DNA from 4 places in the Kitasatospora sp. NPDC054939 genome. Region 1 is predicted to be linked to each of the others. Evidence: riboswitches for the same ligand, from Rfam matches in the RefSeq annotation. Region 1 holds a riboswitch; each other region holds the start of a gene.
What was found. A riboswitch is a leader RNA that binds a small molecule or an ion and turns the genes downstream of it on or off. The one in region 1 is predicted to bind cobalamin.

Region 1 (2,190 bases):
CGAGGTCCTCCACCGCGTAGGGCGGCCGGACGCCGACCAGGGTGGCGGTGAGCGGCAGCACCACGAACCGCTTGTTGCGGATCGCGGGGACGTCCGCCAGCGCCGGCTGGGCGAGCAGGAAGTCCTGCTTCTGCTGCACGGTGCCGGCGTCCGCGTAGTCGTAGACGGCGATCACCTCGGGCCGGCGCTCGACGACCTGCTCCCAGGAGGCGTCGCCGAACACGTCGTCGAGGTCGGCGAAGACGTTGCGCCCGCCGGCCAGCCGGATGATCTCGGTGCCCAGGCTCCGGCCGCCCGCGGTGAACGGCGCCTTCTCCCCGCTGTCGTAGACGAACACCGGGACGGCCGGTGCTCCCTGGACGGCCTTGCCGGCCGCGTCGATCCGGGCCCGCAGGTCGGCGACCAGCCGGTCGGCCCGTTCGCGCACCCCGAAGATGCCGCCGACGGTGCGGATCTCCTCGTAGGCGTCCTCCATCGTGACCCGCTGCTTCCCGCAGTACTCGCGGTTGAGATGGGTCCTGATCCCGGCGTCCTGGAAGGCCTTGCGGGACCGGCCCTCCTTCTCGGCGAACGCGCTGCCGTAGCCGCCGTACACGAAGTCCGGCTCGGCGTTGAGCACCGTCTCGAAGGAGGGCTCCTTCGGTGCGAGCTGCCGGATGCCCTTGAAGTCCTTCTCGTGCTGCGGCAGGACGGCGGAGTCGGGGAAGGCCGTCCCGACGATCCGGTCCCTGAGGCCCAGCGCGAGCATCAGCTCGGCCGGGTGCTGGTGGATGGTGACCACCCGGGCGGGCGGCCGGTCGTAGGTGGTGGTGACCCCGCAGTTCTCGACGGTCACCGGGAAGCCCGGGGCCGGGCCGGTGCCGGCCGCGCCGTCGGCGGCGGTGCCGGCGCCTCCGCAGCCGGCGATCAGGACCAGTGCGGCCGCGGCGACCGCGGTCCGGGTGCGGCGGTGCGGTGCGGGCGGGGGAGAAGGGAAGCCGGGCAGGCCGACGCTCACGTGATGCCTCCTGGGGAGTCCGCGCTCCTCGGAACGGGCCCGCGACAGGGCAGTGTCCTGACTCCCAGGTGCGGCGCCGCCGCCCCTGCCGTGCCGGGCACGCGGGGCGTCGGAGGGCCGCACTCCGGTCACAGTGGCGGGACCGTGCCGGATTCGCACCGGCTTCCTGATCTCCCGTCGCGGCGATGACGCGGTGATGCTACTTTTCGCCGGCCGTCCGGGGAAAGGGCGTGCGGATCAACGCCGCGCGCCCCCTGACGTGCCGTCACTCCTCCCGGACGGCCCGGACGATCAGCCGTTCGGCGTTCTCGTCGTACGGGCGGCCGTCGAAACCGCCGAACACCTCGATGCCCGCGAACCCGGCTCCGGCGAGCATCGCCCGCAGCTCCACCGCGCTGTAGACGAACCACACCAGGCTCGTCGGCGGCGCCGCGCCGGGGCAGGCGGAGGACGGCCACGCCGAGCACGCGGGATGGCCTGCCGCACCGTCGACCCAGTCCGCGGGGTCACCGTGACGAGCGCGTGCGGTCCCGCACGCGCGCAGTGGCAGGTCTTCGAACTCGCGGGCGCGGCCCCGGACGGGGGCCTCCTACCGGCCGTCGCTTCCCGGGACGGGCCCAGTGCTGAAGACGGCTGTCGTTCCCACTCACCGCTGCGGGACAGTCCCGGATTCGCACCGGGTTCCCTCTTGCGACGCGCCGCGGCGGGGCGGCGCGAACCGACTGCAGGGCCCAGCGTAGGCGCACGATCCGGGCCGCGACAGGGGGCGGAGCGCGGTTGGCCGGTTCTGGCCGGGACACGTCAATGGTCCAACCGTCGTGCGGTGGCCCGGAGTTCACCGGAGTCCCCGGGCGGGCACCCAACCGGAGGCATCGGCCCGCGTGCCGCCCGGCAGCCGGGCACCGCGCCGGTAGCTTGATCGGGGACCGGGGGCAGGCGACGACGGGACGGACCCACATGAGCAGCGGGCAACTCGATCTCACCGGACTGCGGCGGGTCTACGGCCGCCCGGGCAGCCGGCTCTTCTACGGACTGGTGTGCCGCAACGCCCGGCACTGGGGCTGGACCGAACCCGGCCAGTCCAAATGGCGCTGCTGGCGCGCCCAGCGCCGACTGGAGGACGTCCTCGGACGCAAGCTCGCGCTGCCGGTCGGCGCCTCCGTCCTCGACCTGGGCTGCGGCTCCGGCGTGGT
Region 2 (2,190 bases), on a different contig from region 1:
CGACCTCGGCGACCGGCCGGCCGAGCAGCACCACCTGGCTGCGGCCGTCGGCGCCCGGCTTCAGCAGCACCGGGTTCATCGCCGCCTCGGGCGCCACCTGCGCCGCCTGCGCCTGCATCGCCTGCGCGCGGCCGATCTCGGCGCCGTCCGCGGTGACGAAGGAGTTCAGCGACATGTTCTGCGCCTTGAAGGGCGCCACCGAGACGCCCTGCCGGGCCAACCAGCGGCAGATGCCCGCGGTGACCACGCTCTTCCCGGCGTCCGAGGTCGTCCCGGCGACCAGCAGCGCCCCGCTCATGCGCTCCCCTTCTTCTTCTTCGTCCTGCCCAGGGCCGTCCGGACCAGTACGTGCCCGACGACCGTCGTACCCAGCGCGAGCAGCCCCACCCGGCGTGACAGCCGGCAGGCCCGCTCGATGTCGTCCACCGCGACCGGACGCAGCTCCGCGCCCAGCACCGGCCGGTGCTCCACCCTTGTGCCGTACGCCAGGGTGCCGCCCAGCCGCACCCCGACCGCCCCGGCGAACGCCGACTCGGCCTGGCCCGCGTTCGGGCTGGGGTGGGCCGAACCGTCACGGCGCCAGACCCGCCAGGCCGTCCGGGGCTCGGGCGCGGCGGCGACCGTCAGCAGGGCGGTCAGCCGGGCGCCCGGCCAGCCCGCCACGTCGTCCAGCCGCGCCGAGGCCCAGCCGAACCGGAGGTGGCGGGGCGAGCGGTGGCCCACCATCGCGTCCAGCGTGTTGACGGCGCGGAAGGCCAACAGCCCCGGGGTGCCCGCGAGCGCGCCCCAGACCAGGGCGTTCACGACGGCGTCGGCGGTGTTCTCGGCGACCGACTCGACCACCGCCCGGGCCACCTGCTGCTCGTCCAGCGCACTCGGATCGCGCCCGCACAGGTGCGGCAGCCGCTCCCGGGCCGCCGCCAGGTCGCCCGCCGCCAGGGACCGGCCGATCGTCCGGGCCTCCCGGGTCAGCGAGGTGCCGCCGAGCACCGTCCAGGTCGCCGCGGCGGCCAGTGCGGCCCGGCCCAGCGGGCGCCGGCCGACCGCGCGTTCGACGGCCACCGCCCCGGCCGCGACGGTGCCCACGCAGAGCGCCGTGTACGCCGCACCGGTCAGTCGGTCGTCGCGCCAGAGCCGCCGTTCCAGCCGGTCGGCCGCACTGCCGAAGACGGCCACCGGGTGGCCGCGGCGCGGGTCGGCGAAGCGGGCGTCGGCGAGGTGGCCCGCGACGGCGCCCAGCGCGAAGGCGGCGGCGCGGGTCAGCGGGCGCACGGCGGCGGGCAACCGGGGGCTCGACGGGGCGGGGCAGCCTGCATCGCGTGCGTGTCCTCACTCAGGGTCCGCGCCCTGGATCGACGTACCGGGGGCGAGAGTCTCCTGGCTCCCGGGTCGGACGCGCATCCGGGCCTTCCAGCGGCTTCTGACGGCGCGCCGTGGCGTGTTCCGGACGTGCTCCCCGGTGACAGTGGCGGGACCGCGCCGGACTCGCACCGGCTTCCTCTGCATGCCTCCGTGATGGCTGAAGGATCCCATCACGGGCCCGAACCGGGAGTCAACCAAGGCCACGGAGGGTTTGGTCACACCCGGTCACGTCCCCGGTGCGCCCCCGGTGCACCGGCCGTGCGCGCGGAGGGCGGGCGTGCGGTGCGCGGCTCCGCAGGCCGACTGCCCCGTAGCTGTCTCCGATCATGGTCCGCGCAGGGGCATGACAGGCTGTGCGATCGTCCAGTGCCCCGCAGGCGGACCCGTCCGCGCTTCGTGCGTTCGGCGGGTGGGGTCCTCCCGGGTAGCCACCTACCGTCGGGGCCATGCGACGCAGACAGCCGGCCGCCCCGCCCCCGGTTCCCTTCTCGCCCGCAGCCGCCCGGGCGCACCGCGCCGGCCTCGGCCTGACCCCCGACCAGGTCGCCGAGGGCATGGCCGCCCACGGCGTCCGGCTGCTGCCCGCGCACGTCCTCGGCTGGGAGAGCGGCGAGCTGCGCCCCACCGAGGAGGAGTTCATCGCCCTCGCCCGCGCCCTGTGGTGCCCGCCCGCCCAGCTGATGGGCGTGCGGCCCGCCTCGCTGCGCGACTTCCGGGTCGCCCGCGAGCTCAGCGCGGAGGGCGCGGCCCGCCGCATCGGCATCCCCGAGCGGGTGTACCGCGAGGCCGAGGCCGGCGGACGCTGGGACGGCGACGAGGAGCAGACCT
Region 3 (2,190 bases), on a different contig from region 1:
CCCACCCCGGACGCCCGGGTCGACGAGACCTGCCCGGTCGACGCCAACAGCCCGTACGCGCGCACCAAGCAGATGATGGAGCAGGTGCTCCAGGACTGGACGCGCGGCGAGGGCGCCGAGGAGCTGCGGGTGATCGCCCTGCGCTACTTCAACCCGATCGGCGCCGACCCGCAGCTGCGCACCGGCCTGCAGAACCTCAACCCGACGCACGCCCTCGGCAAGCTGATCGAGGCGTACACCGAGCGGACGCCGTTCACCGTCACCGGCGTGGACTGGGCGACCCGCGACGGCTCCGGCATCCGCGACTACATCCACGTCCAGGACCTGGCGGAGGCCCACGTGGCCGCGCTCACCCGCTTCGACGAGGTGATCAAGCCCTCGGCCGGCGACCGCTACCGGGTGATCAACATCGGTACCGGCGAGGGCACCACCGTCCGCGAGCTCGTCACCGCCTTCGAACAGGCGGTCGGTGTCGAGCTGGACGTCCGCGAGGCCGACCCGCGACCGGGCGACGTCATCGGCTGCTACACCGCCGTCGACACCGCCCGCGACCTGCTCGGCTGGACCGCGAACCGCAGCATCGCCCAGGGCGTCACCGACGCGCTGGCCTGGCGCGCCAAGTGGGCCGAGCACCTGGCCGGCCAGGGCTGACCCCGTCCCGCGCGGCCGGCGGCACCCCCTTCACGGGCGGGGCCGCCGGCCGCTGCGCGTCCCGGGGAGCGGGGTTCGCCCGGTTCGGATGCCGACCGGGCCCGCCGAAGCGGGTTCGGATGCCGACCGGGCCCGCCGAAGCGGGTTCGGATGCCGACCGGGCCCGCCGAAGCGGGAGGACCGGCGCTCCCGTGACCACCCCGGATGTGACGTGCGACGCCTTGACCCCGCGACAGCGGCGCCGACATGATGAGCCGTCATTGCTTGACTCCGCCGAAGGGGGAAGCCGGTCCGAATCCGGCGCTGACCCGCAACGGTAGGCAGCCGACGGCCGTCGGCGGCGAGCCCGAGTACCCGTCGGCGGAGGTGTCGTTCCCTCCTCCCGTCGTGGTCTGCGGGTCGGAGCCCCGCAGGGCTGTCCGGGCCGGTGCCCGCCCACGCCCCGCGGGCCCGCGCGCCAGGCCCGGAAAGGCATCCCATGCCCGTCCGCCACCGGACCCTCGGCCTCCTCTCGATACCCGCCCTCGCCCTGGCCGTGCTGCTCCCCGCCGCCGGCCCGGCCGCGGCGGCGCCCACCCCCGCGACCGCCCCCGACTCCGCCGCCTCCGCGGCGACCTTCCGCCCCGACGCGGCCGCGGCCGGCTGGCTGGCCCGCCAACTCGTCGACGGCAACCACTTCGAGGCGGTCTTCGACGGCGTCGCCTACCCCGACCAGGGCCTCACCGTCGACGCCGTGCTCGCCTTCGCCGCCACCCGGACCTCCGACCAGGCCGCCGCCAGGGCCACCGCCTGGCTCGCCGAGCCCGCGAACCTCACCGGCTACCTCGGCGACGGCACCACCGAGGCCTACGCCGGCGCCACCGCCAAACTGCTGCTCGCCGCCGAGGTGCGGGGCGCCGACCCGGCGGACTTCGGCGGCGTGGACCTGCCCGCCCGGCTGCGCTCGCTGCAGAGCCCGACCGGCCGCTTCTCCGACCGCTCCCAGTGGGGCGACTACAGCAACTCCTTCGGCCAGTCGCTGGCGCTGATCGCCCTCCAGCGCGCCCCGGGCGGCGCCCCGGCCGCCGCGGTCGACTTCCTCGCGGCCGCCCAGTGCGCCGACGGCGGCTACCCGATCGCCTTCGGCCAGTCCGTCTGCACCAGCGACACCGACGCGACCGCCCTCGCCGTGCAGGCCCTGGACGCCACCGGCCGCACGGCGAAGGCGCGGGCCGGGCTGGACTGGCTGGCCGCCCACCAGAACGCCGACGGCGGGTTCGCCGCCGCCGGGGCCACCACCAGCAACGCGAACAGCACCGGCCTGGCCACCGCCGCCCTGCTCTCCCGCGGCCGGTTCGCCGCCGGGCTGAAGGGCTGGAGCAGCCTGGTCAAGCTCCAGCAGGGCTGCTCGGCCGACCCGGCCGTCCGCGGCGCCGTCGCCTTCGACGCGAGCGGCTTCAACCCGGCGACCGGTACCCGCGCCACCGCGCAGGCGGTGCTCGGCCTCTCCGGCGCCGACCTCGCCACGCTGAGCGCGCACGGCGCCCGCCCGTCCGCCCC
Region 4 (2,190 bases), on a different contig from region 1:
CCCGCGTCCGCGGACGGATCGAGAAACCCCGCCGCCCGAGCGGTAACCTCTGGCGCGGGAAGACGATCCAGGAAGGAACCCCCTATGTTCTCTCGTCTGTTCGCACCGCGCGCCACCGCGCACGCCCACTGCGACCTGCCCTGCGGCGTGTACGACCCGGCCCAGGCCCGGATCGAGGCCGAGTCCGTGAAGGCCACTCAGGAGAAGTACCAGGCCAACGAGGACCCGCACTTCCGGGCCCGCGCGGTCATCATCAAGGAGCAGCGCGCCGAGGCGGTCAAGCACCACATCTCGGTGCTGTGGAGCGACTACTTCAAGGCCCCGCACTTCGAGAAGTACCCGCAGCTGCACCAGCTGGTGAACGACACCCTGAAGGCCGCCTCGGCCGCCAAGGCGTCCACGGACCCGGCCACCGGCCAGGCCCTGCTCGACCTGATCGCCGAGGTCGAGCGGATCTTCTGGGAGACCAAGCAGGGCTGATCCCCGCCGGTCGCACCGCTCCCGCCCCGCCCCCGGTCCGCCGGTGGCGGGGCGGTCGCGTCTGCGGGGCGGTCGCGGCTGCGGGCAGGCGGGGCGGTCGCGGCTGCGGGCGGCCCCGCAGTAAGGGGTCATCGGGCCGTGCACTTGTTATGCTGCCAGGGCGTCCGAGGGGGAAGCCGGTGCGAATCCGGCGCTGACCCGCAACGGTGAGCGCGCCCCGGGGCGCGCGAGCCCGACCACCCCCGGGTGCCGACCTCCCGACAACTCGCCGTGGACTGCGAGGGGATGGCGCCCGGGCACCCGTCAGGCCCCGTGCGCCGCCCCGGCCTGCCCGCGGCCCGAGGCGAAGGCGCAGCCCCGTGAGCACCACCCTGAGCCGCCCCGCGCGCACCGCCGCGGCCGGCCCGCCGGACGCCCGCCGCACACCCGCCGGCCCGCTGGCCGCGGCCCTCGCCGCCGCCCTGCTGCTCTCCCTGGTCTGCGGGGTCGCCCTGGGCTCCACCGGACTCGGCTGGTCGCACGTGCTGCGGCTGCTGGGCGCCGGACTGACGGGCGGCCGGCTGGAGGCCGAGGAGGCCGCCGCCTACGCGATCGTCTGGGAGATCCGGCTGCCGCGCACGGTGCTGGCCGCCGTGGTCGGCGCCGGCCTCGCGGCCACCGGGGTGGCGGTGCAGGCGCTGGTGCGCAACGCCCTGGCCGACCCCTTCGTGCTGGGCATCTCCTCGGGCGCGGCGGTCGGCGCCAATGCCGTCCTGCTGCTCGGCGCCTTCGCCTCGCTCGGCGTCTGGGCGCTGTCGGCCTCCGCGTTCGGCTCGGCCCTGCTGGCGATGGCCCTGGTGTACGCGGTCGCCCGCACCGCGTACGGGCTGACGCCGCTGCGGCTGGTGCTGACCGGCACCGCGCTGTCGTACGGCTTCTCGGCGGTGACGGCGCTGATGGTGTTCGCCGCGGCGCGCGGGGAGGCGGCCCGCAGCGCGATGATGTGGCTGCTCGGCAGCCTGGGCGGGGCGACCTGGGGGTCGGTGCCGATCGCCGCCGCCACGGTGGCCGCGGGCCTGGTCCACCTGGCCTGCGCGGCCGGCCGGCTGGACGCGCTGGCCATGGGCGACGAGACGGCCGCCTCGCTGGGCGTGGACCCCGACCGGCTGCGGCGCGAACTCTTCCTGGTGACGGCCGCGGTGACCGGCACGGTGGTCGCGGTGAGCGGGGCGATCGGCTTCGTCGGGCTGATGGTGCCGCACGCGGTCCGGATGCTGGTCGGCGCCGGGCACCGCCGGGTGCTGCTGGTCGCCCCGCTCGCCGGGGCGCTGCTGCTGGTCTGGGTGGACATCGTGGCGCGGGTGGTGCTGGCGCCCGCCGAACTCCCGGTCGGCGTGGTGACCGCGGTGCTCGGCGTGCCGTGCTTCCTGCTGCTGATGCGCCGGCGCGGCTACAGCTTCGGAGGGCGCTGATGGACGTCGACATCGAGGGCCTGTCGGTCGGCGTCGCCGGGACGACCCTGGTCCACGACCTGACCCTGAAGGCGCCGGCCGGCCGGGTGGTCGGCCTGGTCGGGCCCAACGGCAGCGGCAAGTCGACGCTGCTGCGCTGCGTGTACCGGGCGCTGCGGCCGAGCGCGGGGGCCGTCCGGCTGGACGGCGCCGACCTGCACGCGCTGGCGCCGCGCGAGGCCGCCCGCCGGGTCGCCGCCCTCCCGCAGGAGCACTCGGC

Region 2: another riboswitch for cobalamin. It lies ahead of ACWGB8_RS14805 (cobalamin biosynthesis protein); the one in region 1 lies ahead of ACWGB8_RS15045 (ABC transporter substrate-binding protein).
Region 3: another riboswitch for cobalamin. It lies ahead of ACWGB8_RS21755 (peptidase); the one in region 1 lies ahead of ACWGB8_RS15045 (ABC transporter substrate-binding protein).
Region 4: another riboswitch for cobalamin. It lies ahead of ACWGB8_RS15310 (FecCD family ABC transporter permease); the one in region 1 lies ahead of ACWGB8_RS15045 (ABC transporter substrate-binding protein).

The regions. Positions count from the first base shown of each region.
Region 1 covers NZ_JBSGXP010000043.1:26,182-28,371, forward strand. The annotation lists gene ACWGB8_RS15045 (ABC transporter substrate-binding protein) at 1-997, opposite strand, end outside; cobalamin riboswitch at 1,030-1,199, opposite strand; gene ACWGB8_RS15050 (hypothetical protein) at 1,263-1,409, opposite strand; cobalamin riboswitch at 1,526-1,736, opposite strand; gene ACWGB8_RS15055 (class I SAM-dependent methyltransferase) at 1,955-2,190, shown strand, end outside.
Region 2 covers NZ_JBSGXP010000042.1:27,583-29,772, reverse strand. The annotation lists gene ACWGB8_RS14810 (cobyric acid synthase) at 1-298, opposite strand, end outside; gene ACWGB8_RS14805 (cobalamin biosynthesis protein) at 295-1,272, opposite strand; cobalamin riboswitch at 1,369-1,529, opposite strand; gene ACWGB8_RS14800 (helix-turn-helix domain-containing protein) at 1,809-2,190, shown strand, end outside.
Region 3 covers NZ_JBSGXP010000076.1:36,557-38,746, reverse strand. The annotation lists gene galE (UDP-glucose 4-epimerase GalE) at 1-651, shown strand, start outside; cobalamin riboswitch at 877-1,027, shown strand; gene ACWGB8_RS21755 (peptidase) at 1,130-2,190, shown strand, end outside.
Region 4 covers NZ_JBSGXP010000044.1:42,469-44,658, reverse strand. The annotation lists gene sodN (superoxide dismutase, Ni) at 85-480, shown strand; cobalamin riboswitch at 608-742, shown strand; gene ACWGB8_RS15310 (FecCD family ABC transporter permease) at 852-1,931, shown strand; gene ACWGB8_RS15305 (ABC transporter ATP-binding protein) at 1,931-2,190, shown strand, end outside.